Regions from separate parts of the Nocardioides aquiterrae genome, predicted to be linked through region 1. Evidence: predicted binding sites of a transcription regulator. Region 1 holds the regulator's gene; each other region holds the start of a gene.
The links. The regulator LexA, encoded in region 1, represses DNA repair genes until DNA is damaged. The targets are predictions, from matches to a motif close to TCGAACANNTGTTCGA.
Positions count from the first base shown of each region.

Region 1 (9,943 bases):
TCCAGGCGCACCGGCATCCACTCGTCGTACGCGCGGTGCGCGCGGGCCCGGCGCAGCGGGTAGGCGCCCTGGGTCGCGTCGTCGTGGTTCTCCGCGCCGTCGGCCCACTGGTCGTTGGCGACCTCGTGGTCGTCCCAGGTGATGATCCACGGGTACTTCGCGTGCAGGTCCTGCAGGTCCGGGTCGGTCTTGTACTGCCCGTGCCGCTGCCGGTAGTCGTCCAGCGACACCATGTCGTGGCCGGGCACGTGGGTGCGGATGTCCTCGTCGGAGGAGCCGTAGCCGTACTCGCCGGGGGCGTACTCGTAGAGGTAGTCGCCGAGGTGCACCACCGCGTGCAGGTCGTCGCGCTCGGCCAGGCCGCGGTACGCCGAGAACCAGCCCGCCTGCCAGTTCGCGCACGACACCACGCCGAAGCGCAGGTGGTCGGGCCGGTCGTCGCGGGCGGGCGCGGTGCGGGTGCGGCCGGTGCGGCTGGTCACGCCCGCGCAGCGGAACCGGTAGAAGTACCAGGTCGCCGGGGCGAGCCCGGTGACGTCGACCTTGACGGTGTGGTCGCGGCTGGGGCCGGTGGCGAACGTCCCGCGGCGGACGACGTGCTGGAACCGGCCGTCGGTCGCCACCTCCCACGACACGTCGACCTTCGGCCCCTGCCCGGACCCGGGCGTGCTGGCGGCGGTCGGCGTCACCCGGGTCCAGATCAGCACCGCGTCGGACAGCGGGTCGCCCGAGGCGACGCCGTGCTGGAACACCCGGTCGCGGCCGGCCGCGGCGAAGGAGGGGTTGGCGGGGACCCCGAGGAGCCCGGTGGCGGCGGCCGTCCCGAGGACGGTGCGGCGTCGTACGTGCGGAGGCGTCACGCCTCGGTAACGACGCTCGCCTCTCCGGGTTCCGCCCGTTCCGTGAGTTCACCCGGTGTTCGCCGGCGCCACCGCGAGGGCCGGAGCCGGTCCAGCGGGATCCGGCCCATCGCCTCGGCCAGCGCCCAGCCCGCGATGATGACCATCCAGCCGACCACCGCGTCGATCACCCAGTGGTTGCCGGTGCCGACGATGACCACGGCGGTGCCGACGGCGTAGATCCAGCCGAGCGCGCGCACCCAGTAGCGGGCCGCGTACAGCTGCAGCGCGAGCGCCACCCACAGCGACCAGCCGGCGTGCAGGGACGGGAACGCCGCGAGCTCGTTGGTCAGCCCGCCCAGGCCGCGGGGTGCGGACGCGTCGGCGCCCCACCAGCCGTCGGCGGAGTGCAGGCTGAGGACGTCGACGTACCCGGCGACGTAGCGCGGGGGAGCGGTGGGCAGCGAGATGTAGGCGAGCAGCCCGAGCAGGGTGCCGACGGCCAGCGCGCGGCGGGCCGGGCCGTAGCGGTCGGCGCCGAGCCGCCACAGCCAGATCAGCACGGCGGCGGTGACGACGTAGTGCAGGGTCGCGTACCAGTAGCTGCCGGCCAGGCCGAGGATCCGGTGGTCGGTGAACAGCTGGTTGAGCGGGATCTCCCACTGGATGCCGATCAGGCCCTCGAGGTGCAGCAGCTCGTTGGCGCGCTGCAGCGCGGGGTCCATGTTGGTGTCGGCGAGGAGGCGGGCCAGGCTGTACAGCACCCAGAGGCCCATCACGAGCACGACCTCGAAGATCGCCCGGACCCACCGCGGTGTGTGCCGCCGGTTCCGGGCGTAGGACGCAGGTGCTGTGGTCACAGCACCAGCGTTGTTCATGCACCCTCCTGCGGACATCCGGGGCTTGCCCGGAACCAACACCAGGGTCTGGTCAGGGATTCCCCGAGGGTTCAGGTGCCGTCTAGACCCGGCGCAGCACTGCTGTCACCTTACCGAGGATGGTGGCATGGGTGCCGTCGATCGGATCGTAGGCGGTGTTGTGCGGCAGCAGCCACACCTTTCCGTCCTTGCGCTGGAAGGTCTTGACGGTGGCCTCGCCGTCGATCATCGCGGCCACGATCTCGCCGTTCTCGGCGGTCGGCTGCTGGCGGATCACGACGTAGTCGCCGTCGCAGATCGCCGCGTCGACCATCGAGTCGCCGCGCACCTCGAGCAGGAACAGCTGCCCGTCGCCGACCAGCTGCTTGGGCAGCGGGAAGACGTCCTCGACGCGCTCCTCGGCCAGGATCGGGCCGCCGGCGGCGATCCGGCCGACGACCGGCACGTACGCCGCCGCGGGGACCGCGTCGCCGACCCCGGTCTCGTCGAACACGCTCTCCTCGGCGGCCGACATCGAGCGCCGCGCCGCCATCACCTCGGGCAGGAAGACCTCCAGCGCCCGGGGCCGGTTCGGGTCCCGCTTGAGGAAGCCCTTCTCCTCCAGCGTCTTGAGCTGGTGGGCCACGCTCGAGGAGCTGGTCAGGCCGACCGCCTCGCCGATCTCGCGCATCGACGGCGGGTAGCCGCGCTTCTCGATGGAGTCCTTGATGTGGGCGAGCACCCGCTGCTGGCGCGGGGTCAGGCCCGTCGCGTCGGGCGGACCGTCGGGCAGTTCCGACACCTTCTTCTGGGTGGCCATGGGCGAACGGTAGTCCTCCGGACCGTCCGGGTTCAAACATCTGTTCGAACGGCGTGTCGCCGCCGGGACCTTCGCGACACGTTCGAACAAATGTTCGCGTCGGTCCTTGTGTCGTTCGAACACGTGCTCTAACGTCGTACACACGTTCGATCGAACACCTGATCGAGAGTCCGGTCCAGACCGGTCCGCGAGGACTGTCGGTGGCCGCCTCTAGAACTGGTGTCGACCACCCGGCCACCTCACTTCCCCAGGAGCCACCGATGAGCGCGATCACCGCCAGCCCCCTCCACCACCAGCACGGCGCCGTGCGGCTGACCCGCCGCGGCCGCCTCGCGGTCTTCACCCTGGCGCTGCTCGTCGTCCTCGCCGTCGGCTTCGTCCTGGCCTCCGGCGCCGTCGGCACCGGTGAGCCCGGCACCCCCGAGCCGACCCGCGTGGTCGTGGTCGGCTCCGGCGACACTCTCTGGGAGATCGCCGCCGGCCTCGCCGACGACGGCGACGTGCGGGCGATGGTGGCGAAGATCCAGAAGCTCAACGCGCTCGACTCGGGCATGCTCACCGCCGGCCAGAAGCTGGTCGTCCCGATCGGTGGTTGAGGTGCGAGCGAAGCGAGCCTCGAAACCACCATCGCGCAACTGAAGACTTCGCACGGCCGCCTCGACCCCGGCCGTGCGAAACCGGGGAAGACGACGGGCGGGACCACCAGGTCCCGCCCGTCGCGGCTTCTGGTCTACCTTCGGGCCATGGCCGGCTACTCAGGCACCCCGCTGGAGCGCAAGCTCGGCATCCGGGAGGGCCAGGTCGTGTTCCTCGACGGCGCGCCGGGCGACCTGGCGCTCGAGACGGCGGGCGCCCGCGTCGTCCGCCGCCTCCCGGCGGCCGCCGACGTCACGCTGACCTTCCACACGACCCTGGCCCGGCTGTCCGAGCGGCTGCCGGCGCTGCTCGAGCGCACCTCGTCCGCCGGGATGGTCTGGGTGTGCTGGCCCAAGAAGGCGGCGCAGCGGGCGCTCGGGATCGCCAGCGACCTCGACGAGAACGTCGTCCGCGAGCTCGGGCTGCGGCTCGGGTTCGTCGACGTCAAGGTCGCCGCGATCGACGACACCTGGTCCGGGCTGAAGTTCGTGCGGAGGCTCGCCGACCGGCGCGGCTAGCGGGCGGCGCGGCGCCCGCCGATCGGCCGCGGCTCGTCGTCGCGCGGGGTGGGCGAGGGTCCCCGGGTGATGCCGAGGCGGCGCAGCACCCGCGCGACCAGCATCAGCCCGACGAACAGGCAGGCCACGGCGCCGACCGACGCCAGCGCCAGGAACCACCACGCCCTGGTTTCGCCGCTGCGGGCGGTGGAGCCGAAGTCGATCGCGGCGTACACGAGGTACCCCCATGCGACCACGCATGCGGTGATGCCGAGCGCGAGCAGCAGCACCGGCTGAAAGCCCCGCTTGGGGCGCGGCCCCCGGCGCGATCCCGCGTGCTTGTTCCCGCTCCCCGACGCCACGGGCTCATTGTCTCCGATCGGCCCCGAGGTGTCTTAACGTTGGGGGGTGTCCGGGGACGTCGACACCGTGGTGAGCGCTGCGCTGCGGGAGCTGATCGGCATCCCGGGCGTGCGCCGGGCCGCGGTCGCGCTCAGTGAGGGCGGCGGCCGCCGGCTGCGGTTCCGCTCCAGCGACGGTGGTCCCTGGTGCCACATCGACGCGTACGACGACGTGCCGCTGACGACCGTCGTGCGCACCGGCGTTCCCCTGCTCGGCGGCCTGGACGCGCTGCCGGAGCGGTTCGCGGGGATGGCCGAGCGGCAGCGCGCCGAGGGCACGGTCGCCCTGGCGGTGCTGCCGCTGCCGGGCCGGCACGCGCCGATCGGCGGCGTGGTGCTCTACTTCGACGCCGAGCAGCGCTTCGACGACCACCAGCGCGAGCAGCTCGAGGCCGCGGCGCACCGCATCGCGGACTCGCTGCGCCGGGTGCGGTTGGCGCCCGAGCCCGACGGCATCACCCAGGACGCCACGCTCCGGCTCGAGGACGACCCACAGTCCGCGGGCCGGGCCCGGCACTTCCTGCGCGGGCTGCTGATCGCGTGGCGGGTGGGCGACGACGACCGCGACGCCGCCGAGCTGTGCCTGTCCGAGCTGGTGACCAACGCGCTCGTCCACGCCGGCACCTACTCGGTGCTCACGGTCAGCCTCGCCGACGGCGTGCTCACCGTGCAGGTGCGCGACCACGGCATCGCCGGCGACGCCGTACCGGTGGACGACGACGACCCGCTGCGGGTGTTCGGCCGGGGCCTCCAGCTGGTCGACGCGCTCGCCGACAGCTGGGGCTCCGACCACGACGAGGCCGGGACGACCTCGTGGTTCAGCCTGGACGTCGGCTCGGCGGCGCTGACCGCCGCGGCTACGCCGCGACCGTCAGCTCGGCCCGCAGCCGGGCGACCAGGCGGGCCAGCAGCCGGGAGACGTGCATCTGGCTGACGCCGATCTCCGCGCCGATCTCGGCCTGGGTGCAGCCGCGGAAGAACCGCATCTCCACGATCAGCTGCTCGCGGCGGGACAGCTTGGCCAGCAGGGGAGCGAGGGTGGCCCGCGCCTCGGCCAGGTCGAACTCGGGGTCGAGCTCGCCGAGCCGCTGCCCGACGCTCTCGTCGGCGTCGGCGAGGCTCGGCGCGTCCAGGGACGCCGGGGCGAAGCAGCCGTTGGCGCCCAGCGCGTCGATGACCTGCTCGAGCTCCAGGCCCAGGTGGGCGGCGATCTCGCTGGGCCGCGGCGCGCGGCCGAGCTGCTGGTAGAGCTCGCTCTCGCAGCCGGAGATCTTCTGCTGGGTCTCCTGGATCGACCGCGGCGGGCGCACGGTCCACCCGAGGTCGCGGAAGTGTCGGCGGATCTCGCCCCGGATGGTCGGGACGGCGAAGCTGGTGAACTCGTTGCCGGTCTCGGGCTTGAAGCCCTTCACGGCCTTGACCAGGCCGACGTACGCGACCTGCTCCAGGTCGTCGTCGGCGATACCGCGGCCGCGGAAGCGGCGGGACAGGTCCCGGGCCAGCGGCATGTTGATGCGGACCAGCTCCTCCTCGATCGCGGCGCGACCGGCGTCTGGGGCCTCGGCGCGCTCGGCGAACAGGCGAGCGGTGGTCTCGGAGCGACTCTCGGGGGTCTCGGTGAACGCGGGTGACACAGTCATGGCAGTCAACGAACGAGCCTCTCGGATGTATGCGGTTGTGACGGCGGCCGGCTTCTTGACCGCCATCAGGGTCCTTCCAACGTTGGTTGAGCACGAAACCACCCGTTTGGGTGGACCTCGGTCACGTTCAGAGGCCGCTGAGCTGCTTCCCGCGCTCTCCGATGACCTTGCTCGAGCCGGTGCGGTCGTCTGGAATGGGTCAGCCGAAGTTGCAGAGGAACTCGGAGGCGCCGATGGCCGGGGCGGCGTAGGCGGGCTCGACGGACGTGTCGTGCGCCTGGATGGCGAACCGGTACGGCGCCGCGAGCTCGACCTCGAACGGTGCCACCATGCCCGGCGTCAGTTCGGGCGACTCCCACACGACGTCGGTCTCGTCGGCCACGAGGGTGATGGTGCCGGACGAGCCGTCCGACGACTCGTCGCGGACGCCGGCGGTGCCGCGGAACGCCTTGCAGTTGCGACCCGGGGTGTAGCGCGCCTCCCACATAGTCGCGGTTCCGTACGTGTACCAGCCCACCCAGGTGTCGCCGTTCATGGCGAAGCTAGCTCCGGAGTAGTCGGCAACGCCTGGCGTCTCGTAGTAGCTCCGGAAGCCGCCCAGCGGGTACCAATGCCAGATGGTCACGGTGACCGGCCTGGAGGTCACGGTCCGTCCGTCGACGTAGCGGACCTGGGCACGGAACCGGTTGCTGTCGAGCGTGTCCGCGACGGCCGGGACCTTCACCGCCGAGCGTCCCTGCACCTTCATGCTCTTCACCGGGGTCCACTCCGCCTGGCCGTAGATGTTCTCGGTCAGCTTGAGCAGCGAGAGGCGCTCGGCCTTCCGGGCAGCACCGATCCGGACCTTCACCGTGAAGCGGTCGCCCTCCACACGGTCCGCCGGCGCCGAGACGGTCACCGCCGGCGGCCCGGACCGACCGGTCGTCGCCTCGGCGGCGGGCGCCGCCGTCCCTCCGCTGATGGCCAGGGTCACGCCCACGAGAGCATGCAGAATCATCGGTCGTCCTTCCCCGCTCGGCGCGCCCGAGTCTCGTCGGGGGACACGTCGGCATGCGGGGGCGCCGGACTTGAGGTGACGTGGCCGCCGGACACGCCGCGACACGCCCCCGCGGGGGCCGATCTTCGGCGCCGAAATGGCGCCTGACCTGCGATTACGCGAACCGCGCCCACCCGGTGCCGGGAAGTTCTCCGGGACCGCTTGCGCGCCCCCGGCTCCCGGCGTACGGTTACCCCAACATCTAGTACTTACAACGATGTAGTTATCCACATCTAGTGCACAGCCCGGATGCGGAAGCCCACAGCGTCACTGGGTGTTGTACACAGCGAGCCCCCCGATATCCACAGCCCGCCGACCCCTCGCAGAGGGTCTCCTCGGCGTGCCCGGGTACCGGGGACACGACCGAGGGAGGAGGGCCCCGATGCACTGTCCGTACTGCCGCAACACCGACACCCGGGTGCTCGACTCCCGGGTCGCCGAGGACGGCGGCTCGATCCGCCGCCGGCGTACCTGCTCGGCCTGCGAGCGCCGGTTCACGACCGTCGAGATGATGCAGCTGACCGTGCTCAAGCGCTCCGGCGCCACCGAGCCGTTCGCTCGCGACAAGGCGATCGCCGGGGTCCGCAAGGCCTGCAAGGGCCGCCCGGTCACCGAGGACCAGCTGGCCTGCCTGGGCCAGGAGGTCGAGGACACGCTCCGGCTCGCCGGGGCCGCCGAGATCCCGGCCAACGACGTGGGCCTGGCGATCCTCGGGCCGCTGCGGCGGCTCGACGAGGTCGCCTACCTGCGGTTCGCGTCGGTGTACCGCGCGTTCGAGTCGGCCGACGACTTCGAGGACGAGATCGCCCGGCTCCGAGCGGAGCGAGGAGACGGAAGTCCGGTGGTTGAGGCGCCGGACGCGTCAGCGGACGGCCTCGAAACCCTGCGCGCGGAGCGCGCGACCCAGCCCGTTCCGACGGGCTGACCACAGACCGCCCGGCGTGTGTAGTGGGGAAGCTGCACGCGCCGGGCGCACCAACGTCGCCATCGGACTTGTCGGTGGCAGCAGCAATGATCGAAACCAGCACCAACAACCTCGAGAGACGGGACGAAGAGGGATGACCGAGACGGTGAGCGGGAAGGCCGCAGCCCAGGCCAAGGCAGGGTCGGGCGCCGGGCTGAAGATCGAGCGTGTCTTCAGCACCGAGGGGGTGCACCCGTACGACGAGATCACGTGGGAGCGCCGCGACGTCGTGCAGACGAACTGGAAGACCGGCGAGACGGTCTTCGAGCAGCGCGGTGTGGAGTTCCCCGACTTCTGGTCGGTCAACGCCTCGACGATCGTCACGACCAAGTACTTCCGCGGCGCGGTCGGCAGCGACCAGCGCGAGTGGAGCCTCAAGCACATCGTCGACCGGGTCGTGAAGACCTACACGAAGGCCGGCCGCGACTTCGGCTACTTCCGGTCCGAGGTCGACGCCGAGGTCTTCGAGCACGAGCTCACCTGGCTGCTGGTGCACCAGTACTTCTCGTTCAACTCCCCGGTCTGGTTCAACGTCGGCACCCCGTCGCCGCAGCAGGTCTCGGCCTGCTTCATCCTGTCCGTCGACGACTCGATGGACTCGATCCTGAACTGGTACAAGGAGGAGGGCTTCATCTTCAAGGGCGGCTCCGGCGCCGGCCTGAACCTCTCCCGCATCCGCTCCTCCAAGGAGCTGCTCTCCTCCGGCGGCACCGCCTCCGGCCCCGTCTCCTTCATGCGCGGCGCCGACGCCTCGGCCGGCACCATCAAGTCCGGCGGCGCCACCCGCCGTGCGGCGAAGATGGTCGTCCTCGACGTCGACCACCCCGACATCGAGGAGTTCGTCGAGACCAAGGCGCGCGAGGAGGACAAGATCCGCGCGCTGCGCGACGCCGGGTTCGACATGGACCTCGGCGGCCGCGACATCACGAGCGTCCAGTACCAGAACGCCAACAACTCGGTCCGCGTCAGCGACGAGTTCATGCGCGCCGTCGAGGACGGCACCGACTTCGGCCTGCGTGCCCGCAAGACCGGCGAGGTCATCGAGCGCGTCGACGCCCGCGGCCTGTTCCGCAAGATCGCCACCGCCGCGTGGGAGTGCGCCGACCCGGGCCTGCAGTACGACGACACCATCAACGACTGGCACACCAACCCCGAGACCGGCCGGATCACCGCGTCCAACCCGTGCTCGGAGTACATGTCGCTCGACAACTCCTCGTGCAACCTGGCGTCGCTGAACCTGCTGAAGTTCCTCAAGGACGACGACACCTTCGACGGCGAGCTGTTCGCGAAGGCCGTCGAGCTGATCATCACCGCGATGGACATCTCGATCTGCTTCGCCGACTTCCCGACCGAGTCGATCGGCAAGACCACCGTCGACTACCGCCAGCTCGGCATCGGCTACGCCAACCTCGGCGCGCTGCTGATGGCGATGGGCCTGGGCTACGACTCCGACGGCGGCCGCGCGATGGCGTCGACGATCACCTCGCTGATGACCGGTACGTCGTACAAGCGCTCGGCCGAGCTCGCCGGCGTCGTCGGCCCGTACAACGGCTACGCCCGCAACGCCGAGGCGCACAAGCGCGTGATGCGCAAGCACCAGGCCGCGAACGACACCGTCCGCACCCTGTCGATCGCGGACTCCCAGGTGCACAAGCTGGCCACCCAGGCGTGGGCCGACGTGATCGCCCTCGGCGAGACCAACGGCTTCCGCAACGCGCAGGCCTCGGTGCTCGCGCCCACCGGCACCATCGGCTTCATGATGGACTGCGACACGACCGGCATCGAGCCGGACTTCTCGCTGGTCAAGTTCAAGAAGCTGGTCGGCGGCGGCTCGATGCAGATCGTCAACCAGACGATCCCGCGGGCCCTGAAGAAGCTCGGCTACCAGCCGGAGCAGGTCGAGGCGATCGTCGCCTACATCGCCGAGCACGGCCACGTCGTCGACGCGCCGGGCCTGAAGACCGAGCACTACGAGGTCTTCGACACCGCGATGGGCACCCGCTCCATCAAGCCGATGGGCCACGTGCGGATGATGGCGGCCGCGCAGCCGTTCCTCTCCGGGGCGATCAGCAAGACCTGCAACCTTCCCGAGGACGCTACGGTCGAGGAGGTCGAGGAGATCTACCTCCAGTCCTGGAAGCTTGGGCTGAAGGCGACCGCGATCTATAGAGACAACTGCAAGGTGGGCCAGCCGCTCGCCGACGGTGGCGGCAAGGCCAAGAAGGACGCCGCCGACGCGGCGGCCGCGGCCGA
Region 1 covers NZ_BAAAJE010000006.1:550,244-560,186, forward strand. Annotated here, with positions in the region: gene ABD086_RS09520 (alkaline phosphatase D family protein) at 1-860, opposite strand, end outside; gene ABD086_RS09525 (phosphatase PAP2 family protein) at 857-1,699, opposite strand; gene lexA (transcriptional repressor LexA) at 1,800-2,516, opposite strand; gene ABD086_RS09535 (LysM peptidoglycan-binding domain-containing protein) at 2,777-3,112, shown strand; gene ABD086_RS09540 (DUF3052 domain-containing protein) at 3,260-3,670, shown strand; gene ABD086_RS09545 (hypothetical protein) at 3,667-4,011, opposite strand; gene ABD086_RS09550 (ATP-binding protein) at 4,058-4,984, shown strand; gene ABD086_RS09555 (SigB/SigF/SigG family RNA polymerase sigma factor) at 4,908-5,690, opposite strand; gene ABD086_RS09560 (hypothetical protein) at 5,890-6,687, opposite strand; gene nrdR (transcriptional regulator NrdR) at 7,109-7,651, shown strand; gene ABD086_RS09570 (vitamin B12-dependent ribonucleotide reductase) at 7,785-9,943, shown strand, end outside.

Region 2 (9,943 bases), on a different contig from region 1:
GCCGGGCCTGGTACATCTTCGTCAGCGGCTTCCTGGAGCCCGTCTTCTACCTGTTCTCGATCGGTGTCGGCGTCGGCCAGCTGGTGACCGGGTTCGAGTTCAACGGCCAGACGATCCCGTACGCCGAGTTCGTCGCGCCCGGCATGCTGGCGGCCTCGGCGATGAACGGCTCGCTGCTGGACGCGACGTTCAACTTCTTCTTCAAGCTCAAGTACAACAAGCTCTTCGACCAGATGCTCGCCACGCCACTGACCACGATGGACATCGCCCGGGGCGAGCTCAGCTGGTCGCTGCTGCGCGGCGGCATCTACTCCGCGGCGTTCCTGCTCGTGATGGTCGCGATGGACCTGGTGTCCTCGTGGTGGGCGGTGCTCGTCGTCCCCGCCGCGCTGCTGATCGGCCTGGCCTTCGGCGGCATCTGCATGGCGCTGACCACGTGGATGCGCTCGTGGCAGGACTTCGAGTGGGTCAACCTCGCCGTGATCCCGATGTTCCTGTTCTCGGCGACGTTCTTCCCGGTCGAGGCGTATCCGGCCGCGGTCCGCTGGGTCGTCGAGATCACCCCGCTCTACCGCGGGGTGGTGCTCTGCCGCGAGCTCACCACGGGCGCGGTGACCTGGGCGTCGGCGGTGAGCGTGGCCTACCTCGTAGCGATGGGTGTGGTGGGGCTGCTGGTCGTGCGCCGCCGGCTGGACAAGCTGCTGCTCACGTAAAGGTTCGGGCGTTCCGAGGACGGGCCCGGCACGACGCGGTCATCCTCGTCGCATGCCGTGGCGCAGGCTCGCCGTACTCGGGGTGTCCCTCTGCTGCCTGCTGGCCGTCCTGGCACCGCCCGCCGCGGTGGCCGAGCCGCAGCGGGCGGAGCCGGACTGGGCCAACCTGCCGTACTACGGGTACGACAGCACCGGCTACTACTTCGCGGTCCCGACCAACGCCGAGCTGTGGGGCGCCCGGAGGATCATCAACGTGCCGACCGGGTTCGCGCCGGCGTACGCCACGCCCGAGACCTACGCCGGGAAGCAGGTCGAGGCGATCTGGTCCCCGACCTGCTCGCCGACCAAGCCGCAGACGGTGAAGCTGACCCGCGACGTCTACCTGCCGGGCACGCCCGGCGAGCTGTTGCTCAACGTGCAGCGCACCCTGCTCAACGGCACCCAGCACCAGGGCAAGAACCCGATCTCGTCGGTCGAGGTGCAGCTCAACGGCGCCCGGATCGCGCGGCTGACCGGGAAGAAGGACGGCGTCAACGCGTGGAAGTCGGTCGACGTGTCCGACGCGGTGGGCAAGGTCGCCTACGGCTCGAACCGGCTCACGATCGTCGCCCAGAAGGCGCGGACCAAGAAGGCCAGCGGCTTCTGCGCCGGCGGCCAGCCGGACTTCGGCGTCGCGATCGAGCTGGTCGGCCGGCCCGCCGCCGACGTCGCCTCGTCGGTCCCGCCGACGTCCGGCGCCGCCGGGGCCATCCAGTTCACGGCCACGATCACGAACTACGGCCCGAGCTACGTCGTGCCGAACGACGGGTCGTTCAGCGTCCGGACCGGACAGGAGCTCGGCGGCGCCAACGTCACCTACCTGGGCATGTCCTGGACCTATGCCGACTGCCCGACCCAGAGCACGGGCGAGGGCTGGCAGGGCACCTGCATGCTGCCGGCGCTCGCGCCGGGCGCCACGATGACCGTGACGGTCCTGGTCGGCTACACGGGCCCCTGCCCGGGGTCGAGCATCGCCATCTACTTCTGGACGTTCAGCCGCTGGTGGGACACCAACCCGGCCAACAACGGCGAGAGCACCCGCACCATCCACTGCTGAGCCGCGGCTCATCGGCCGCATCTTCCCGGACGCTGACGGGATCTCGCGCGCGGGCCGTCGGGCCCGGCTGGGAGGATGGGTGCCATGAGCGAGTCGGTCGTGCCGGACACCAAGGATTGGACGTGGGTGCTCCACCGGCCGTGCCCCGAGTGCGGGTACGACGCCACGGTCGTCACGGTCGACCGGATCCCCGGCATCATCCGCGACGACGCGACCATGTGGGAGGCGGTGCTCACCCTCGCCGACGCGGCGGCCCGCCCGGACCCTGCCACCTGGTCGCCGCTGGAGTACGCCTGCCACGTCCGGGACGTGAACCGGATCTTCGACGAGCGGGTCCGGCTGATGGTCGAGGAGGACGAGCCGACCTTCCCGAACTGGGACCAGGACGAGACCGCGCTCGAGGAGCGGTATGCCGAGCAGGACCCGGCCACCGTGGCGGCCGAGCTGCTGGACGCCGCGGCGGCGGTCGCCGAGCGCTACGAGTCGGTGCCGCCCGGCGCGTGGAGCCGGCGCGGGTTCCGCAGCAACGGCAGCGAGTTCTCCGTCGAGAGCCTGGGCCTCTACCACCTGCACGACCTGGTCCACCACGCCTGGGACGTCCGCGCCGCGGCGGCCCGCGCGACCGTCGAGTCGTACGACGCTTCGGCGGCTGCGTTCCGCGACGGCACCGCCCGGGAGACCGTCGACGAGCGGATCGTGGAGTTCGCCGCGGCGGTCGGTCCCGGCGCTCGGATCCTGGAGGTCGGCAGCGGCGGCGGCCGCGACGCCCGGGCCCTCGAGGTCGCCGGGCTGAGCGTGCGGCGCACCGACGTCTCGCCGGGGTTCGTCGAGCTGATGCGCGCCGACGGCGACGACGCCGACGTGCTCGACCCGCTGACCGACGACCTGACGGACCCGCACCGCCCGGGCACGCCGTACGACGGGGTCTGGGCCAACGCCAGCCTGCTGCACGTCGACCGCCGCGACCTGCCGGTCGTGCTGCGCCGGCTGGCCGACGCGACCAGGCCCGGCGGCGTGCTGCGCGCCAGCCTCAAGGAGGGTGACGGCGAGCGGTGGTCGACCCACGGCCACGTCGCCGGCCCGCGGCGGTTCACGTTCTGGCGCGCTGGGCCGCTGGCCACCATCGTCCAGGAGGCCGGCTGGGAGGTGGAGTCCGTCGAGCAGTATCTGGGCACCGGGGGTGAGCAGACCTGGCTGGACGTCACCGCGAGGAAGGGCACGAGGCACCCGTGAGGCACCCATGAGGCACACCGAGTTCTGGTCCCGGATGGACGACGCGCTCGGGCCGTCGTACGCGCGCTCGTGGGCCGACATGTACGTGATCGGCGACCTCGGGGGTCGCACCGCGTCGGAGGCGCTGGCCGCCGGCGTGCCCCCGAAGGAGGTCTGGGAGTCGGTGTGGCGGGTCCTCGAGCTTCCGGCCACCAAGCGCTGAGCGACGCGGGCCGGCGCGCGGGCGACCCTCACGTCTGACCTGCGCCTTCGTGGGTAGAGTCCGCGCCGGGAGGCCCCCTACTCGGAAGGAGGACCCGACCGTGGGCACCGCTCCGGCGTACGACCCCGCACTCGCCCGAGCGCGGGCAGCGGTCCAGCACGTGTTCCTCGCCGCCACGCTCATCGTCGCCCCGGTCGTGCTGCTCGGGATGCCGGAGGCGCGGAGCAGCACGCCGTTCTGGGCGGGTTGCGTGGTGGTCGTCGCCGCCACCGGCGCCGCCGTGGCCCTGCGCCGCTCCCGGCCGCCGCACCCGTGGTGGCTCGCGGTCCCGGCCCTCGACCTGGTCGGCGTCGCGCTGATGCGCGCGGACCTCATGCCGACGATGGCGGCGGTCGCCGTGCTGGCGGCGCTCCCCGCCATGTGGTTGGGCGCCGACTTCGGCCGCACCGGCGTGGTCGTCGCGGCCGCCGGCGGCCTGCTGGTCTTCCTCGTGCCCGCCCTGGGACCGGACGACGCCGTGAGCGCGGAGACCGGCCTGAGCCGGCTGCTGCTCTGGCAGGGCCAGACGGCCGGCCTCGCGCTGCTCGCCCACACGGTGGTGGTGGAGCTGCGGCGGCGCGACGTGCTGGGCCGGACGATCCTCAACGCGGTCGGCTCCGGGGTCGTCGTGTACGACGAGCGCCACCGGCTGCTGCTCGCCAACGGCCCGGCTCGTGCGGTCGCCGAGCTGGGCGGCTACGACCTGGCGCACCCGGAGCGTGCGGGCGACCGGGTGTGGCGCGACGGCGCCGCGACCGCGGTGCCCGCCGAGGAGCAGGCGCTGGCGCGGGCCTGCCGGTCCGAGCACCTGCCCGACGCGCTGGAGTGGCTCGGGCCCCCGCGCGACCCGAGTGCCGTGGCGTGGAACGCGCGCCGGATGCGTGACGACCACGGCCGCGTGCTCGGGACCGTCGTGGTCTGCCACGACGTCACGGGGCTCCTCTCGGCCCGGCGCAGCCAGGAGCGGTTCCTCGGCACCGTGTCCCACGAGCTGCGCACCCCGCTGACCTCGATCCTCGGGTACGTCGACGTCGCGGAGTCGCTGGTGTCCGAGGACGACCGACTGCTGCGCCGGTCGCTCACCGCGATCCGCGCGAACTCCGACCGGCTCGCCGCGCTGGTCGGTCAGCTGCTGGACGGGACCCGGGAGCACGTGGAGCCGGAGCCCGAGCGGGTCGACCTGAGCGCGCTGCTCACGGCGGTGCTGGACCGCTGGCGGGGGCAGTGCGCGGACCTCGGACTCCGGCTACAGGCCGACGTCGGGCAGCACGTGGTCGCGGACGTGGACCCGCACCAGATCTCGCGCGTCGCCGACGCGCTGATGTCCAACGCGGCGAAGTTCACGCCGTCCGGCGGGGACGTGCGGGTCCGGCTGAGCAACGGCGGCCGGCACGTGCTCCTCCAGGTGGCCGACACCGGTGTCGGCATGAGCACCACCGACCGCGAGCGCGCGTTCGACCGGTTCCACCGCGGGGACGCCGCCCGCGTCGAGGCCGTCCAGGGCGTCGGGCTCGGCCTGCTGACGGTCAAGAAGATCGTCGAGGCGCACCACGGGACCGTCGACGTCGACAGCGCTCCGGGTGCCGGCACCACCGTGACGGTCCGGGTCCCCGCCGCCCGGAGGAGCTGACTGGCAGGCTGTGCCCATGAGCACTGCGGAGGTCGCGGTCATCGGCGGGACCGGGTTCTACACCTTCCTCGACGACGCGGAGGAGCACCCCGTCGAGACGCCGTACGGCGCTCCCTCGGCCCCGGTCTCCGTCGGCACCGTCGCCGGCCGGCGGGTCGCGTTCCTGCCCCGGCACGGGCCCCACCACGAGCACCCGCCGCACGCGATCCCGTACCGCGCCAACCTCTGGGCGCTGCGCTCGCTCGGCGTCCGCCAGGTGATCGCGCCGTGCGCGGTCGGCGGCCTGAGCCGGGAGGTGGCGCCGGGCGACGTCGTCGTCCCGGACCAGCTGGTCGACCGCACCTGGCGCCGGGCGTCGACGTACGTCGAGAGCGGCGCGGTGCACCTGCCGTTCGCCGACCCGTACTGCCCCCGGGTCTCCCGAGCCCTGGTCGCCGCCGCGCCGGACGTGAAGGCCGGGGGAGCGATGGTCGTGATCGAGGGGCCGCGGTTCTCGACCCGGGCGGAGTCGCAGCAGCACACCGCCGCCGGCGGCACGCTGATCAACATGACCGGGGCGCCCGAGGCGGCGCTCGCCCGGGAGCTGCGCATGTGCTACGCCGCGCTGGCGTTGGTGACCGACATGGACGCCGGCGTCGAGCAGGGCTCCGGCGTGGGCCAAGAGGAGGTGTTCTCCCTCTTCCGCGCGAACCTCGACCGGCTCAAGGACCTGCTCACCACCGCGGTGGCCGGGCTGCCCGACCCCGACGGCTGCACCTGCTCGACCTGGGCCGACGGCATCGACGTCACCTACGACATCCCCGGCTGATCGGGCGCGCGCACGCCCGCCGCCCTCCCGCCGCCCTCCCGTGCGCAATTGAACGGCCAGCCTGCCGCTACCGCTGAGTAACGGAGGCTGAGCGTTCAATTGCGAGCGCTCCCGCCGCTCCGAATCCTCACCTTCCCGCGCCGCGTGCCGATAGCACTGGCGTGCGCCCCACGGACGGGGCGCTTCGGGAAGGATCGCCGTGAAGTCGCCAAGGATGGCGCGGCTGGGATCCGGTGCCACGGACGGCGCCGCCCGCCGCACGAAGGAACGTGCCCGCCTCGTGGCCGTGGCCGTGACCTGCTCGCTGCTGCTGGGCCCGCTGCTCGCGCTGCTGCAGCCGCCGCCGGCGTCGGCCCGGTACCCCGAGCCCGCGGGGCCGCGGGGGCAGGCCGCCGCCGACCCGTACGCGAGGTTCCGCCTGCCGGCCAGTGCCCGGCGCGGCAGCGTCGCGCCCCCGCTCTGGTACGAGCGGTCGAACGGTGCCCCGGGATGGACCGAGCGCTGGGTCTACCCGGACCTCCCGGTCGCCTGCTACCAGCCGGCGGCGGCGGGCGGCACGTCCGCCTCGGCGTGGCAGGTGCTGTGGGTGCGGCCGTCCGGCGAGCGGTCGACCCTGGCGCCCAAGCTGGCCAACGCCCGGATGGCGCTGCGGGCCGCGGGGTCGGTGTTCCCGGCGTCGGCCGGCCGGTTCTTCGGCTCCGACGCCGACCTGTACCGCGACTCGCTCTCGCCGCGGTGGGTGACCACGGACGACTGCCGGATCAGCGTCCGGGAGGTCCCCGCGCCGGCGGACGTCTACGACCGGGGCCCGTGGGCGACCAGCGACGGCGGACTGCGCGACTGGCTGGTGGCGCAGGGCTTCTCCGAGCCCAACCGCAAGTACGTCGTGCTGCTCCAGCGCACGCCGCGCTACGCGACCGGCGACAACCCCGAGAGCGGCTGGCAGCCGCACGCGGAGGACTACGCCGCCTCGCTCGGCGACAGCGACCCGAGCCTGGACAACGCCGCCAACTACAACTCCTTCCTCTTCGTCGCCGTCGGCGGGCTCCCGAAGCGGCCCGACCCGGCGATGGCCGACTGGTACGGCCCGACCATCGCCCACGAGATGGCGCACGCGCTGGGCGCGCTGGCGCCCGGCGCCCCCCACGCCAACCCCTCGAACCCCGGCCACCCCTCGGACTGCAACGACATCCTGTGCTACGGCGACGGCTACCCGGGGGAGCGGTACGACGTGGGCTGCGGGGGAGTGCGGGCCGGGAGCGGGCTGGCCGCCTCGCGGCTGGACTGCAACCAGGACGACTACTTCTCCGCCGCGGGCGGCCCGCCGTGGGCGCCGGTCGCCGAGGGCGCCTGGACGGCTCAGCGGTGGTCGATCTCGCACAGCTCGTTCCTGTACGGCAACCCGCAGCCCACGGCGGCGCAGCTCGCGGCCCACCCGACGCCGGTGCACAGCCCCTGACCCCGGAAGCCGGCTGCCGCCGGCCTGACGACACGCCGCCCGGCCTCCCGAACATCTGTTCGATCTCGGCTAGTTTCGGTCCACAGGCATGACGCGGGGCGAGGTTGTCCACAGCAGTCGAGGGCGCTGACCAGGCGCTGTCGGTGGCTCGCTCTAGCGTCGTCGACGTGCCTGGACCACGACGAGAGACAAGGAAGCAGACCATGGCTGGTGGAGGAGACCGCGACAAGGCGTTGGACGCCGCGCTCGCGAACATCGAGCGACAGTTCGGCAAGGGGTCCGTGATGCGGCTCGGCGACGAGACCCGCGCCCCCCTCGAGATCATCCCGACCGGATCGATCGCCCTCGACGTCGCGCTCGGCCTCGGTGGCCTGCCCCGCGGCCGCGTCGTGGAGATCTACGGGCCGGAGTCCTCCGGCAAGACGACGGTCGCCCTGCACGCGGTGGCCAACGCCCAGGCGGCCGGCGGCATCGTCGCGTTCATCGACGCCGAGCACGCGCTCGACCCGGAGTACGCGAAGGCCCTCGGCGTCGACACCGACGCGCTGCTGGTCTCCCAGCCCGACTCCGGCGAGCAGGCGCTGGAGATCGCGGACATGCTGGTCCGCTCCGGCGCGCTCTCGCTGATCGTCATCGACTCGGTGGCCGCGCTCGTGCCGCGCGCCGAGATCGAGGGCGAGATGGGCGACAGCCACGTCGGCCTCCAGGCCCGCCTGATGAGCCAGGCGCTGCGGAAGATGACCGGTGCCCTCAACAACTCCGGCACCACCGCGATCTTCATCAACCAGCTGCGCGAGAAGATCGGCGTGATGTTCGGCTCGCCCGAGACCACGACCGGTGGCCGGGCGCTGAAGTTCTACTCGTCGGTCCGTCTCGACGTGCGCCGCATCGAGACGCTCAAGGACGGCCAGGACATGGTCGGCAACCGGACCCGCGTGAAGGTCGTGAAGAACAAGGTCGCCCCGCCGTTCAAGCAGGCGGAGTTCGACATCATGTACGGCAAGGGCATCAGCCGTGAGGGCGGCCTGATCGACGTCGGCGTCGAGGCGGGCCTGGTCCGCAAGGCCGGTGCCTGGTACACCTACGAGGGCGACCAGCTCGGCCAGGGCAAGGAGAACGCCCGCACGTTCCTCCGCGACAACCCCGACCTCGCCAACGAGCTCGAGAAGAAGATCCTCGAGAAGCTCGGCGTCGGCCCGACCGTCGACAACGACGTCGCCGCGCTGCCTGCCGAGCCGATCGGCGTCGACAGCTTCTGAGGTGACTCTCGTGTCTCGACAGGCTCGACAACCGGCGAGCCCTGTGCCACCGCCGGACTGGCTCGGGGACGTCTCGGCCGGGGTCGACGCGTGGACCCGCCGCGCGTCGGCCCCGCCGGCACCCCCGCCCGAGGACGCCGCCGTCCGGGTGCCCGAGGCCGACCCGGAGTCGGTGGCCCGCAAGATCCTGCTCGACCAGCTGACCGGTCAGGCGCGCAGCCGCAAGGAGCTCGGCGACAAGCTCGCGGCCAAGAACGTCCCGGACGACGTCGCCGCCCGCCTCCTCGACCGGTTCGAGGAGGTCGGGCTGGTCGACGACGAGGCGTTCGCCCGCTCCTGGATCGCGTCCCGCCAGCCGGGCAAGGGCCTGGCGAAGCGCGCGCTGGCCCAGGAGCTGCGCCGCAAGGGCGTCGACGACGAGGTGGCCCGGGAGGCGCTCGACGAGATCGACCCCGCCGCCGAGGAGGCCGCCGCCCGGGCGCTGGTGCGCAAGAAGCTGCGCTCGCTCAGCCGGGTCGACGACGCCACCGCCACCCGGCGGCTGGTCGGCATGCTGGCCCGCAAGGGCTACGGCTCCGGGATCTCGTTCGCGGTCGTGCGGGACGAGCTGGCGGCCGCCGGCCGCGACGAGCCGGAGGGCCCGGGGCTCTAGGAGGGTCCGGCCAGGTGCGGGCGACGGCCTGGCCTAGGGTGTGACGGTGTTCGGCATCGGTCTCCCGGAGCTCGTGGTCTTCCTCGCGCTGCTCGCCGTCGTGGCGTGGCTGCTCACGCGACGCAATTCGCGCTGACCGGACCGGTCGCGCAGCCGGCGCGGTGCGCCCCGGTCCGGGCCCGGGTCTGGACGAGCAGCGGCGCCGACACGACAGAATGCCCAGGTGACGACTGAGCACGAGGTCCTGACCTACGAGATGTTCGGCACCGCGGTGCGGGAGATCGCCCAGCAGGTGGTCGACAGCGGCTACGAGCCGGACCTGATCCTCTCCATCGCCCGCGGCGGGCTGGGGCTCGGCATGGGGCTCGGGTACGCGCTGGACGTCAAGAACCTCTCGGCGGTCAACGTCGAGTTCTACACCGGCGTCGACGAGCGCCTCGACGTGCCGATGATGCTGCCGCCGACCCCGGACGTCGTGGACCTGGCGGGGCTGCGGATCCTGATCGCCGACGACGTCGCGGACACCGGCAAGACGCTGGAGATCGTCCGGGCGTTCTGCGCCGACCACGTCGCGGAGGCGCGCAGCGCGGTCATCTACGAGAAGCCCGCCACCGTGGTGCTGCCCGACTACGTGTGGCGCCGTACCGACCGCTGGATCGACTTCCCGTGGTCGGCGGACCCGCCGCTGGTGGACCGGAGCGGCGGGTGAGCGTGCGGCTGGTCGTCCACGACCGGGGGCGCGACCTCGCCGGGGTCGTCCACGAGGGCGAGTCGTGGGCCGCGGCGGCGCGGCGCACCGTCGCCAGCCTGCACGCCGAGCCGGTGCCGGTCGACCTCTCGGGCGAGGTCAAG
Region 2 covers NZ_BAAAJE010000029.1:32,634-42,576, reverse strand. Annotated here, with positions in the region: gene ABD086_RS22340 (ABC transporter permease) at 1-713, shown strand, start outside; gene ABD086_RS22335 (hypothetical protein) at 766-1,809, shown strand; gene ABD086_RS22330 (class I SAM-dependent methyltransferase) at 1,894-3,042, shown strand; gene ABD086_RS22325 (DUF3046 domain-containing protein) at 3,050-3,244, shown strand; gene ABD086_RS22320 (sensor histidine kinase) at 3,345-4,913, shown strand; gene ABD086_RS22315 (S-methyl-5'-thioadenosine phosphorylase) at 4,930-5,721, shown strand; gene ABD086_RS22310 (hypothetical protein) at 5,921-7,180, shown strand; gene recA (recombinase RecA) at 7,384-8,439, shown strand; gene ABD086_RS22300 (regulatory protein RecX) at 8,483-9,091, shown strand; gene ABD086_RS22295 (phosphoribosyltransferase) at 9,315-9,800, shown strand; gene ABD086_RS22290 (GNAT family N-acetyltransferase) at 9,797-9,943, shown strand, end outside.
Region 2: recA (recombinase RecA) is a predicted target of LexA. The motif match lies at 7,228-7,243, and genes of this name have one in related genera.

Region 3 (9,943 bases), on a different contig from region 1:
ACGGCTGGCGGATCGAGGTCTGCGACCGTGGCCCGGGCATCCCCGAGGACCAGCGGGACCGGGTCTTCGAGCCGCTGGCGCGCATCGACGAGGAGGTCGAGGGCTCCGGCATCGGCCTGTCCACCTGCCGCCGGATCATCGAGGCCCACGGTGGCCGCATCGGACTGGCCGACGCGCCGTACGGCGGGACCTGCGCCTGGTTCGAGGTGCCGGACTAGTCCCGGGCGGTCTTGCCGGGCAGGGCCAGCATCCGCTCGAGGGCCACCAGCGCCCACTTCTCGGTCTCGGGGTCGACCTCGATCCGGTTGACGACCGTGCCGTCGACCAGGGCCTCCATCGCCCAGACGAAGTGGGGGAGGTCGATGCGGTTCATCGTCGAGCAGTAGCAGACGGTCTTGTCGAGGAAGACGATCCGCTTGTCCGGGTGGGCGTTCGCGAGCCGCTTGACGAGGTTGAGCTCGGTGCCGATCGCCCAGGCCGAGCCGGCGGGCGCGGCCTCGATGGTCTTGATGATGAACTCGGTGGAGCCCACCAGGTCGGCCTTGAGCACGACCTCGTGGCGGCACTCGGGGTGCACCAGGATGTTGATGCCCGGGATCTCGGCGCGCAGCGAGTCGACGACGTCGGGGGAGAAGCGGCCGTGCACGGAGCAGTGGCCCTTCCAGAGGATCATCTTCGCGTCGCGCAGCTGGTCGGCGGTGAGCCCGCCGTTCGGGCGGTGCGGGTCCCAGACCACGCAGTCGTCGAGCGAGAGGCCCATCTCGAGCACCGCGGTGTTGCGGCCGAGGTGCTGGTCGGGGAGGAAGAGCACCTTGGCGTCCGGCTTCTGCTGGAAGGCCCACTCGAGCGCGACCTCGGCGTTGCTGGAGGTGCAGACCACGCCGCCGTTGCGGCCGCAGAACGCCTTGATGTCGGCGGAGGAGTTCATGTAGGTGACGGGGACGACGCTGTCCGCGATGCCGGCGTCGGCCATCGCCTGCCAGGCCATCTCGACCTGGGTCAGCCGCGCCATGTCGGCCATCGAGCAGCCGGCCGCGAGGTCGGGGAGGATCACCTGCTGGTCCGGCCCGGTCAGGATGTCGGCCGACTCGGCCATGAAGTGCACGCCGCAGAAGACGATGTACTCCGCCTCCGGGCGGGCCGCCGCGTCTCGGGCGAGCTTGAACGAGTCGCCGGTGACGTCCGCGAACGCGATGACCTCGTCGCGCTGGTAGTGGTGCCCGAGCACGAACACCTTGTCGCCGAGCGCCTGCTTCGCGGCGAGCGCCCGCGCCACCAGGTCGGGGTCGGACGCCGCGGGCAGGTCGCCCGGGCACTCCACGCCCCGCTCGCTGTTGAGGTCGACGCCACGGCCCAGGGGCAGCAGCGGGAGGTCCACGGTCGTCATGGCGGAATCCTATTCTCGCGACACATCGGTCACCGCATTCACAGCAGTGCACCGTTGTGAACGTACGGCGCGGGCGGCTTCATCCCGTGCAGCCCGAGATATCCCTCGGTGTGCAGCTCGAGCCGGGCCGCGAAGCCCACGTCGAGCACCCACGGGTTCGCCGCGGTCACGTGACCGATGGTCGCGACCTCCGGGCCCTCGGCGAGCGCGGCCCACAACAGCCGGGTCGCCGTACGCCGGTTCGAGGCCGCGAGCAGCGCGACCCGGCCGCGCTCGTCGAGGTAGGCGTAGCCGGAGCCGGTGGTGGTGTCGGACACCAGCAGCCGCCACATCGACAGCATCAGCTCGTGGTCGGGCCCGTGGCCGGCGCCGCGCGCCGCGCGGTCGAGGGAGTCCATCAGCTCGACGTCCGCCGCGGTGCCCTCGCGCACCTTCTCCACCACGGGGATCGGCGACCGGTCGACGGTGCCGGTGAAGTACATCTGCGGGTGCAGCTCGAACCCCGCCTGGTGGTAGACCCGCGCGGCCTTCGGGTCCGAGGACGCCGACAGCATCCGCCGGGTGCAGGCCCGGCCGTGGTTCATCGCGGCGGCCAGCAGGGGCTTGCCGATGCCCTGGCCCTGCCGGTGGGGCAGGACGGCGTACGTCGCCAGGCACCACAGCACCTCGCGGCGGTACGACGTCGCGATGCCGACGATCCCCGTCTCGTCCTCGGCCACCCAGCAGCCGCCGGGGTCCGTGCGCACGATGTGGCAGGTCCGCCGGATCCACGACGAGCGGTGGGCGTCGGTCCGGCGGGCCGGCTCGGGGCCGCCGAGGCGCCGCATCCGGGTGTCGAGCTCGAAGAAGCCCTCGTCGCTGATCCGCTCGGCCTCGGGCACGTCCTCCAGAGTCATCGGTCGGATCTGCACGTCCGACAGACTAAGGGGGTGCGCATCCTCATCGCCCCGGACAAGTTCGCGGGAACGCTGACCGCCGTCGAGGCCGCCGACGCGATCGCCGCCGGCTGGCGCCGCCGGGCCCCGGACGACGAGATCGACCTGGCGCCGATGGCCGACGGCGGCCCCGGGTTCGTCGACGTGCTGCACGCCGCGCTCGGCGGCGAGCTGCTCGCGGTGACGGTGCGCGGACCCCACGGAGAGCCGACGCCGGCGACGCTGCTGCTGCATCACCACACGGCGTACGTCGAGGCCGCGCAGGCGTGCGGCCTGCACCTCACCGGCGGCGAGGGCGCCGAGTCCGCGTCGACGTACGGCGTCGGCGAGCTGCTCCTCGCCGCGATCGACGCCGGGGCGACCCGGATCGTGGTCGGGCTCGGCGGCAGCGGGACCAACGACGGGGGCGCCGGGCTGCTCGCGGCCGTCGGGGCGACCGCCGACCGCCCGCTCGACGCGGGCGCGACGGGGCTCTCCGGCATCCGGCACGTCGAGCTGCCGGCGTTCGACCTCGACCTGGTCGCCGCGACCGACGTCGACAACCCGCTCACCGGGCTGTTCGGTGCGACCAAGGTGTTCGGGCCGCAGAAGGGGATCGCCGAGGACCGGCTCCCGGTGCTCGACGGCTGGCTGGAGGAGCTCGCGGCGGCCACCGACCGCCGCGTCGCGCTCGAGAAGGGCGCGGGCGCCGCGGGCGGGCTGGGCTTCGCGCTGCTGCTGCTCGGCGCCACCCGCGAGCCCGGCATCGAGCTGGTCGCGCACGCGCTCCGGCTCCCCGAGCGGGCCCGGGCGGCCGACCTGGTGGTCACCGGCGAGGGCGCGTTCGACTACTCCAGCCGTGGCGGCAAGGTCCCGTACGGCGTCGCGGAGATCGCCGGCGCCGCGCTCCGGCCGTGCGTGGTGCTGGCCGGGCAGGTGCACGTGGGCTCGCGGGAGATGCGGGCGCTGGGCGTCGAGTCGGCGTACTCGCTGGTGGACGTGGTGGGGGAGGACCGCGCGTTCGCGGACCCCGCCGGCGCGCTCAGCGACCTGGCGGAGCGCGTGGCGCGCACCTGGTCCCGGGAATAACCCCTCGTGTGCGACCATTGACCGAGTAACACCCGTACCGACCTTGGGAGTACCGCACATGACCGAGCAGGTCGAGACCACCGAGCGCCGTACCGACTCCATCAACCTGAGCCCGGTCGCCGCAGCCAAGGTGAAGAGCCTCCTCGAGCAGGAGGGCCGTGACGATCTCTCGCTGCGCATCTCCGTGCAGCCGGGCGGCTGCTCGGGCCTCCGCTACCAGCTCTTCTTCGACGAGCGCAGCCTGGACGGCGACGTCGTCACCGACTTCGACGGCGTGTCCGTCGTCGTCGACCGGATGAGCGTCCCCTACCTCAACGGCGCGATGATCGACTTCGTGGACTCGATCGAGAAGCAGGGCTTCACGATCGACAACCCGAACGCCACCGGCTCCTGCGCCTGCGGCGACTCGTTCCACTGAGCCGGGCGGCAGCCTGACTCACTGATCAGCCCCGGACCTCGTGGAGGTCCGGGGCTGACGTGTCTCCGGAGGACGGCCATTGCTGCGCCCCGGGGGTCAGCGTGCCCGGATGAGCAGCGCGAACGCGAGCAGGCCGATGCCGAGGGCGAGCAGTCCCAGGTGGATCACCTTGACGATGCGTACGTCGCGAGCGGCTCTGCTGAACGCCGCGGCCGTGGCCGGGTCCGTCAGGTGGGGTTCGGGACGGTCCTCGTCGTCCCAGCGATGATGCAGCCGCACGCTGCCAGTGTCTCCCAGAGGTCAGCGGGTGGGCGTAGGCCAGCATCCCTCGGAGTCGCGAGAACCACCGTGTCAGGCGGCGGGTTCCCAGCGGAGCTCGAAGGGTGTCTGCCACATCTCCAGGAACGGCCGGCGGGTCGGCTGTTCGGTGTCGGTGGGCGTGCTCGGGAGCCGGCGGGTGCCGGTGTGGTCGACGAGGTAGATCGCGCCGTAGGGGTCGCGCCAGAGGTAGATGCCGGGGAAAGGTTGTCGGCACTCGAAGTGGCCGTGGGTCTTGATCCGGTGGTGGGTGGTGGTCATGGGCCCGTAGTTCCCGATCCCGGACACGCCGCCGTGGTCGTGGGGGATGGTGTGGTCCACCTGCATCGAGGAATCGGTGCAGGAGGCGTACGGGAACACGTCGGCCGGCGTCATCAGACGCACGGCCTGGCGATGTCGGTCCGGGATCTCGTAGGCGTCGACCGGTGCCCGGCCTTCGATGTCGAGCACCGGCTGGATGGTGAACTTCGCCTTGGGGCCGAGTACCTCGCGGACCCAGTCCTCGGTCACGGGGCCGTGGCCCTCGACCCGGGCGATGGGTTCGCGGTCGGGGCCGGCGTACATGTGCACGAACAGCACCACCGTGGGGAGCAGGTCCGCGACATCGGGCAGGTTGGGAACCTCCGACGCCGTGGTCTTGGGGAGCTGGCTGCCGGTCATCAAGAACAGCACCGCGAGGACGCGGCGCTCGTCGTCGGTGGCGTCGGGGAACGCGGTGGTGAGGTGCCGGGCGAACGCGGTGACGGCGGCGTCGATGGCGTTGATCGTGGCTAGGTCGGCGCGGATCAGGAACGAGGCCATCCCGTGGCCCTCGTTGGCCGTCTTCTTCGCGAACGCCGTTTTCGCGCGCCGTTCTTCCTTCTCCCTCGCCGCCTCGGCGGCGGCCTGGGCGACCTTGGCCTCGACCAGGGCCTCGAACCGGGTCCAGGTGATCCGCCCGTCCGCGGACTCCGCGACACCGGCGTCCACGTAGGCCGCCTGCTCGGGCGTCAGGTCGCGGGTGGCCTTGGTGACGTGCCGGGCGTAGGAGGCGCGCACTTCGCCGGCCAGCACGCGCTGCCACAGCTGGGGGTGGCGGTGGTGCAGGTCGAGGGCGTCGGCGATCAGCTGCCGGCCCGCGAAGGTGGACCGGCCGATCCGGGCCCCGAACGTGGCGGCGGCGAACTCGGTGACCTCCGGGGTCCCGGCACCGCCATACCGGCGAACCTGCTCCCGCCCCGGCAACGCCTGCGTCGCAGGGTCCAGCCGGTCGGGTGAGTGCACGACCGCCCACTGATAGGCCAACCGGAGCAGGTCGGTCTCCGCATCGCGGATGGTGTCCGCGCAGCGGCCGGCGGCGTCGAGGATCTGCTCCTCGGTCATCGCCTGCAGCGCTTCGGTCATGGGAACAGTCCAGCACCGGCCACCGACATTCAGGCCCCGAATCAGGCTCGAGATCCCATCATGTGAGATACTTTCCGAAACTTTCTTCGAGTCTTTACTTTCGGTGTGCGGCCACCCGCCGCCGGTGCGCCGGGAGACGGCCGCGACCACCCGCCCGCCGTTCCCGTCGTTGCCATGTCGTTCGCAACCACCTGCTGACCCGCAGGCCGCGGGCATGAGGCGGGGGGCTCGACAAGCTCGACCACCGGCGGCGCCCGGCGCCCGCCGTCCCCGTCGCTGCCATGTCGGTCGCCACCACCCACCCGCCCTCAGGCCGCGGGCATGGGGCGGGGGCTCGACAAGCTCGACCACCGGCGGCGCCCGGCGCCCGCCGTCCCCGTCGCTGCCCTGTCGGTCGCCACCACCCACCCGCCCTCAGGCCGCGGGCATGAGGCGGGGGTCTCGACAAGCTCGACCACCGGCGGCGCAGGCCACGGACACCCCTCGGGGGACTCGACAGGCTCGACCACCGGCGACGCAGACCGCGAGCCGGAGCGGACCGCGACCACCCGCCCGCCGTACCCCGTCGCTGCCTGTCGGTCGCAACCAGAAGCGGGCCGCGAGGTGCTGTCAGCCGGCGCTGCGTCCGTCGTACCGGAAGCTGCCGGAGCGCTCAGGCCTCGCCGTAGATCGCCCGGGCCAGCCGGGCGGCGGCCTCGGGGATCGCGATGTCGTGCTTGCCCTGCTCCTGCGCCAGCTGGGCGGCCGCGGCGCGGACCGGGCGGGCGAGGACGGCCTGGGCCGCGAGGCAGTCGGCGGTCATCTCGGCGGGGGACGAGGCGTCGTCGTACGCGAGTCGCTGGGCGGTCATGTCACCGACGCTAAGGGCTACCGATTGGTACTCCGAGCGGTACCGATCGGTAGTGTTCCGTCACGTGTCTCTGCTGATCGCGGGCTCCATCGCCACGGACCACCTGATGACCTTCGGTGGCAAGTTCGCCGACTCCCTCGTCGTCGAACAGCTCGACAAGCTCTCGGTGTCGTTCCTGGTGGACGACCTCGAGATCCGCCGGGGCGGTGTGGCCGCGAACATGTGCTTCGGCATGGGCCAGCTCGGCCTGCGGCCGGTGCTCGTCGGTGCGGCCGGTGAGGACTTCGCCGACTACCGGTCGTGGCTCGAGCGGCACGGCGTGGACTGCGGCCACGTGCGGATCTCCGACAGCCAGCACACCGCGCGCTTCGTGTGCACCACCGACCCGACCGGGGCCCAGATCGCGTCGTTCTACCCCGGCGCGATGAGCGAGGCCCGGCTGATCGAGCTGGGGCCGATCGCGGCCCGGGTGGGGGAGCCGGAGTACGTCCTGATCGGGGCCGACGACCCCGACGGCATGCTCCGGCACACCGACGAGTGCCGGCAGCGTGGCTACCCGTTCATCGCCGACCCGAGCCAGCAACTCGCGTTCAGCGGCGGCGAGCTGATCCGCAAGCTCATCGACGGCGCGGCGATCCTGTTCTCGAACGAGTACGAGTCGGCGATGATCGAGCAGAAGACCGGCTGGTCGCCCGAGGAGATCCTCGAGCGGGTCGGCATCCAGGTCACCACGCTCGGCAAGGACGGCGCGCGGATCCTGCGCGCCGGCGAGGAGCCGATCGAGCTGCACGCCGCGAAGAACGTCACCGCCGTCGAGCCGACCGGGGTGGGCGACGCCTTCCGCGCCGGCTTCCTGGCGGCGATGGCCTGGCACGTCGGCCTCGAGCGGGCCGCGCAGGTCGGCTGCGTGCTGGCGGCGTACGTCGTCGAGACGGTCGGCACCCAGGAGTACTCCTTCACGCCGGCCGAGTTCCTGGCCCGGATCGAGGAGTCCTACGGGCCCGATGCGGCCGAGGACGTCGCGCCGCACCTCAAGCGCCTGGGCTGATCACCCGGAGCCGACCCGGCCCTTCACGCAGCACTGGTCCGGCTCGGGCTCCAGGCAGGCGGTGACGCCGCAGCCGACGCCGTCGGCGAGGCCCTGCACGAACGCCCTGTTGAGTCCGCAGACCAGCGCGGTGTGCGTCTTCGCCAGCGTGTCGAACGGGCAGTTCGCGAGCAGCACGGTGTCGTCCTCGAGGCGCGGCTCGAAGCCGAGCCCCGCGAGGGCCTCGGTGAACGTCGCCAGGTCGCCCGGGGCGGCCGCCTCGCGACCGGCCTGGGCGGCGGCGTCCTCGAGGGCCGCGGACAGGTCGCCGCCGGACGCGGCCCGCTCGACACCGCTGGCCAGGATGTGCCCGACCAGGTCGTACCTGCGGTCCGGCAGGGACACCGCGACCTGGACCTCCGCGCGCCGGTAGAGCTTGCTCGGCCGGCCGGCGCCCGGACCGGACCGGCCGCCGAGGCGGCGGTACTCGGTGGTGAGCAGCCCGGCCTCGACCAGGCGGTCGAGGTGGAACTTCGCGGTGTGCAGCGGCACGCCCACCCCGGACGCCGCCTCCTCCCGCCCGACCGGGTCGGGGCGCGCGACGACGTACTCGTAGAGGGCGAGCCGGGTGGGGTCCGCGAGGGCGCCGACGCTGGCGGCCTGGGAGGCGAGGTCCACGGGACGACCCACTTTCTAAAACAGAAAAGTCTTGACGCAATGGTGCCACGGCTTCTAACGTCAAAACAATTGCTTTTTAGACGTGTGGAGGAGCCATGACCACCCTGCACCACCTGGACCGCTGGCGCGTCGAGCACCACTCCCGCGTCGACCTCCGGGCGGCCGAGTCCGCCGCGACCGACCTGCTGACGGCGCTCGGCATCGACCTCGCCGACGAGTCGACGGCGGAGACGCCCCGCCGCATGGCCCGCGCGCTCGCGGAGATGCTCAGCCCGACCGCCTTCGAGATGACGACGTTCCCCAACGCCGAGCAGTACGACGAGCTCGTGCTCGTCCAGGACATCCCGGTGCAGTCGCTGTGCGAGCACCACGTGCTGCCGTTCGTCGGCGTCGCGCACGTCGGCTACCTGCCGGGGGAGCGGATCCTCGGGCTGTCGAAGCTGGCGCGCACCGTCGAGTACCACGCGCGCGGCGCGCAGACCCAGGAGCGGCTCACCCAGCGGATCGCCGAGCACCTGCGCACGGCGCTCGGCGCCCACGGCGTCGGCGTGGTGATCGAGGCCGAGCACACCTGCATGTCGCTGCGCGGCGCGCGGGTCCCGGGAAGTCGTACGGTGACATCGGCGCTGTTCGGCCGGCTCCGCGACGACGCCGCCTCGCGCGCGGAGTTCCTCGCCCTGACCCGGTCCGGGAGGTGACCCCATGGCCATGGTGATCGTCGGTGGAGGACTCGCGGGTGCGTCCGCGGTCGAGGAGCTGCGCGAGCAGGGGTACGAGGGCGACGTCGTGCTGATCGGTGCCGAGCCGCACCTGCCCTACCACCGGCCGCCGCTGTCGAAGGAGGTGCTGCTCGGCACGGAGGACCCCGACGGCACCGACGTCCACGACGCGCAGTGGTACGCCGACCGGCAGGTCGACCTCCGCACCGGCACCGCCGCCCGGCGGATCGACCGGGTGCGCCAGGTCGTCGAGACCGACGCCGGCGAGGTGGCGTACGAGCGGCTGCTGCTGGCCACGGGCTCCGAGCCCCGCCGGCTGCCGGTCGACGGCGCGGTGTACCTGCGCACCCGCGACGACGCCCGGGCACTGCGGGCCGCGCTGCTGCAGCAGCCGCGCCTGCTGATCGTCGGCGCCGGGTGGATCGGCCTCGAGGTGGCGGCCGCCGCGCGCGCCGCCGGCTGCGAGGTCACCGTGGTCGAGCCGCAGGCCCAGCCGCTGCTCGGCGTGGTGGGCGAGCGGGTCGGGGCGACATTCGCCGAGCTCCACCGGGAGCACGGCGTCGACCTCCGGCTCGGCACGTCGTTCGACGGGACACCACCCGTGCCGGTCGACCTCGTGCTGGTCGCCGTCGGCGCCGTGCCGCGGGTGGCGCTGGCGCTGGACGCGGGGCTCGACGTCGGGAACGGCGTGCTCGTGGACGCGACGTTGCGCACGTCGGACCCGCTCGTCCTCGCCGCCGGCGACATCGCCGCCCACGACCACCCGGTGCTCGGCCGCCTGCGGGTCGAGCACTGGGACAACGCGATCGAGCAGGGGAGAGCGGCCGCGCGGGTGATGCTGGGCGCCAGCGAGCCGTACGCGCGCACGCCGTACTTCTTCACCGACCAGTACGACCTCGGCGCCGAGTACGTCGGGCACGTGCCGCGCGAGCACCTCGACCACGTGGTCGTGCGCGGCGACCTGGCCGCGCGACAGGCCGTGGTGTTCTGGCAGGACGGCGACGGCCTGGTCCTGGGCGGGATGCACCTCAACAAGTGGGACGCGGCCGACGAGCTGCGAGAGCTCGTCGGGCAGCGGGTGGACCCGGCTCAGCTGAGCCGGCGCACCACGTAGCGCCCGGGGGGCTCCTCGCCGACGTACTCCTGCCCCCGCATCCGGC
Region 3 covers NZ_BAAAJE010000018.1:70,097-80,039, reverse strand. Annotated here, with positions in the region: gene ABD086_RS17200 (sensor histidine kinase) at 1-218, shown strand, start outside; gene nadA (quinolinate synthase NadA) at 215-1,387, opposite strand; gene ABD086_RS17190 (GNAT family N-acetyltransferase) at 1,426-2,298, opposite strand; gene ABD086_RS17185 (glycerate kinase family protein) at 2,317-3,390, shown strand; gene erpA (iron-sulfur cluster insertion protein ErpA) at 3,449-3,808, shown strand; gene ABD086_RS17175 (hypothetical protein) at 3,905-4,087, opposite strand; gene ABD086_RS17170 (HNH endonuclease signature motif containing protein) at 4,160-5,509, opposite strand; gene ABD086_RS17165 (hypothetical protein) at 6,162-6,359, opposite strand; gene ABD086_RS17160 (carbohydrate kinase family protein) at 6,424-7,407, shown strand; gene ABD086_RS17155 (helix-turn-helix transcriptional regulator) at 7,408-8,064, opposite strand; gene folE (GTP cyclohydrolase I FolE) at 8,160-8,762, shown strand; gene ABD086_RS17145 (NAD(P)/FAD-dependent oxidoreductase) at 8,767-9,897, shown strand; gene ABD086_RS17140 (sulfurtransferase TusA family protein) at 9,873-9,943, opposite strand, start outside.
Region 3: ABD086_RS17170 (HNH endonuclease signature motif containing protein) is a predicted target of LexA. The motif match lies at 5,584-5,599, and genes of this name have one in related genera.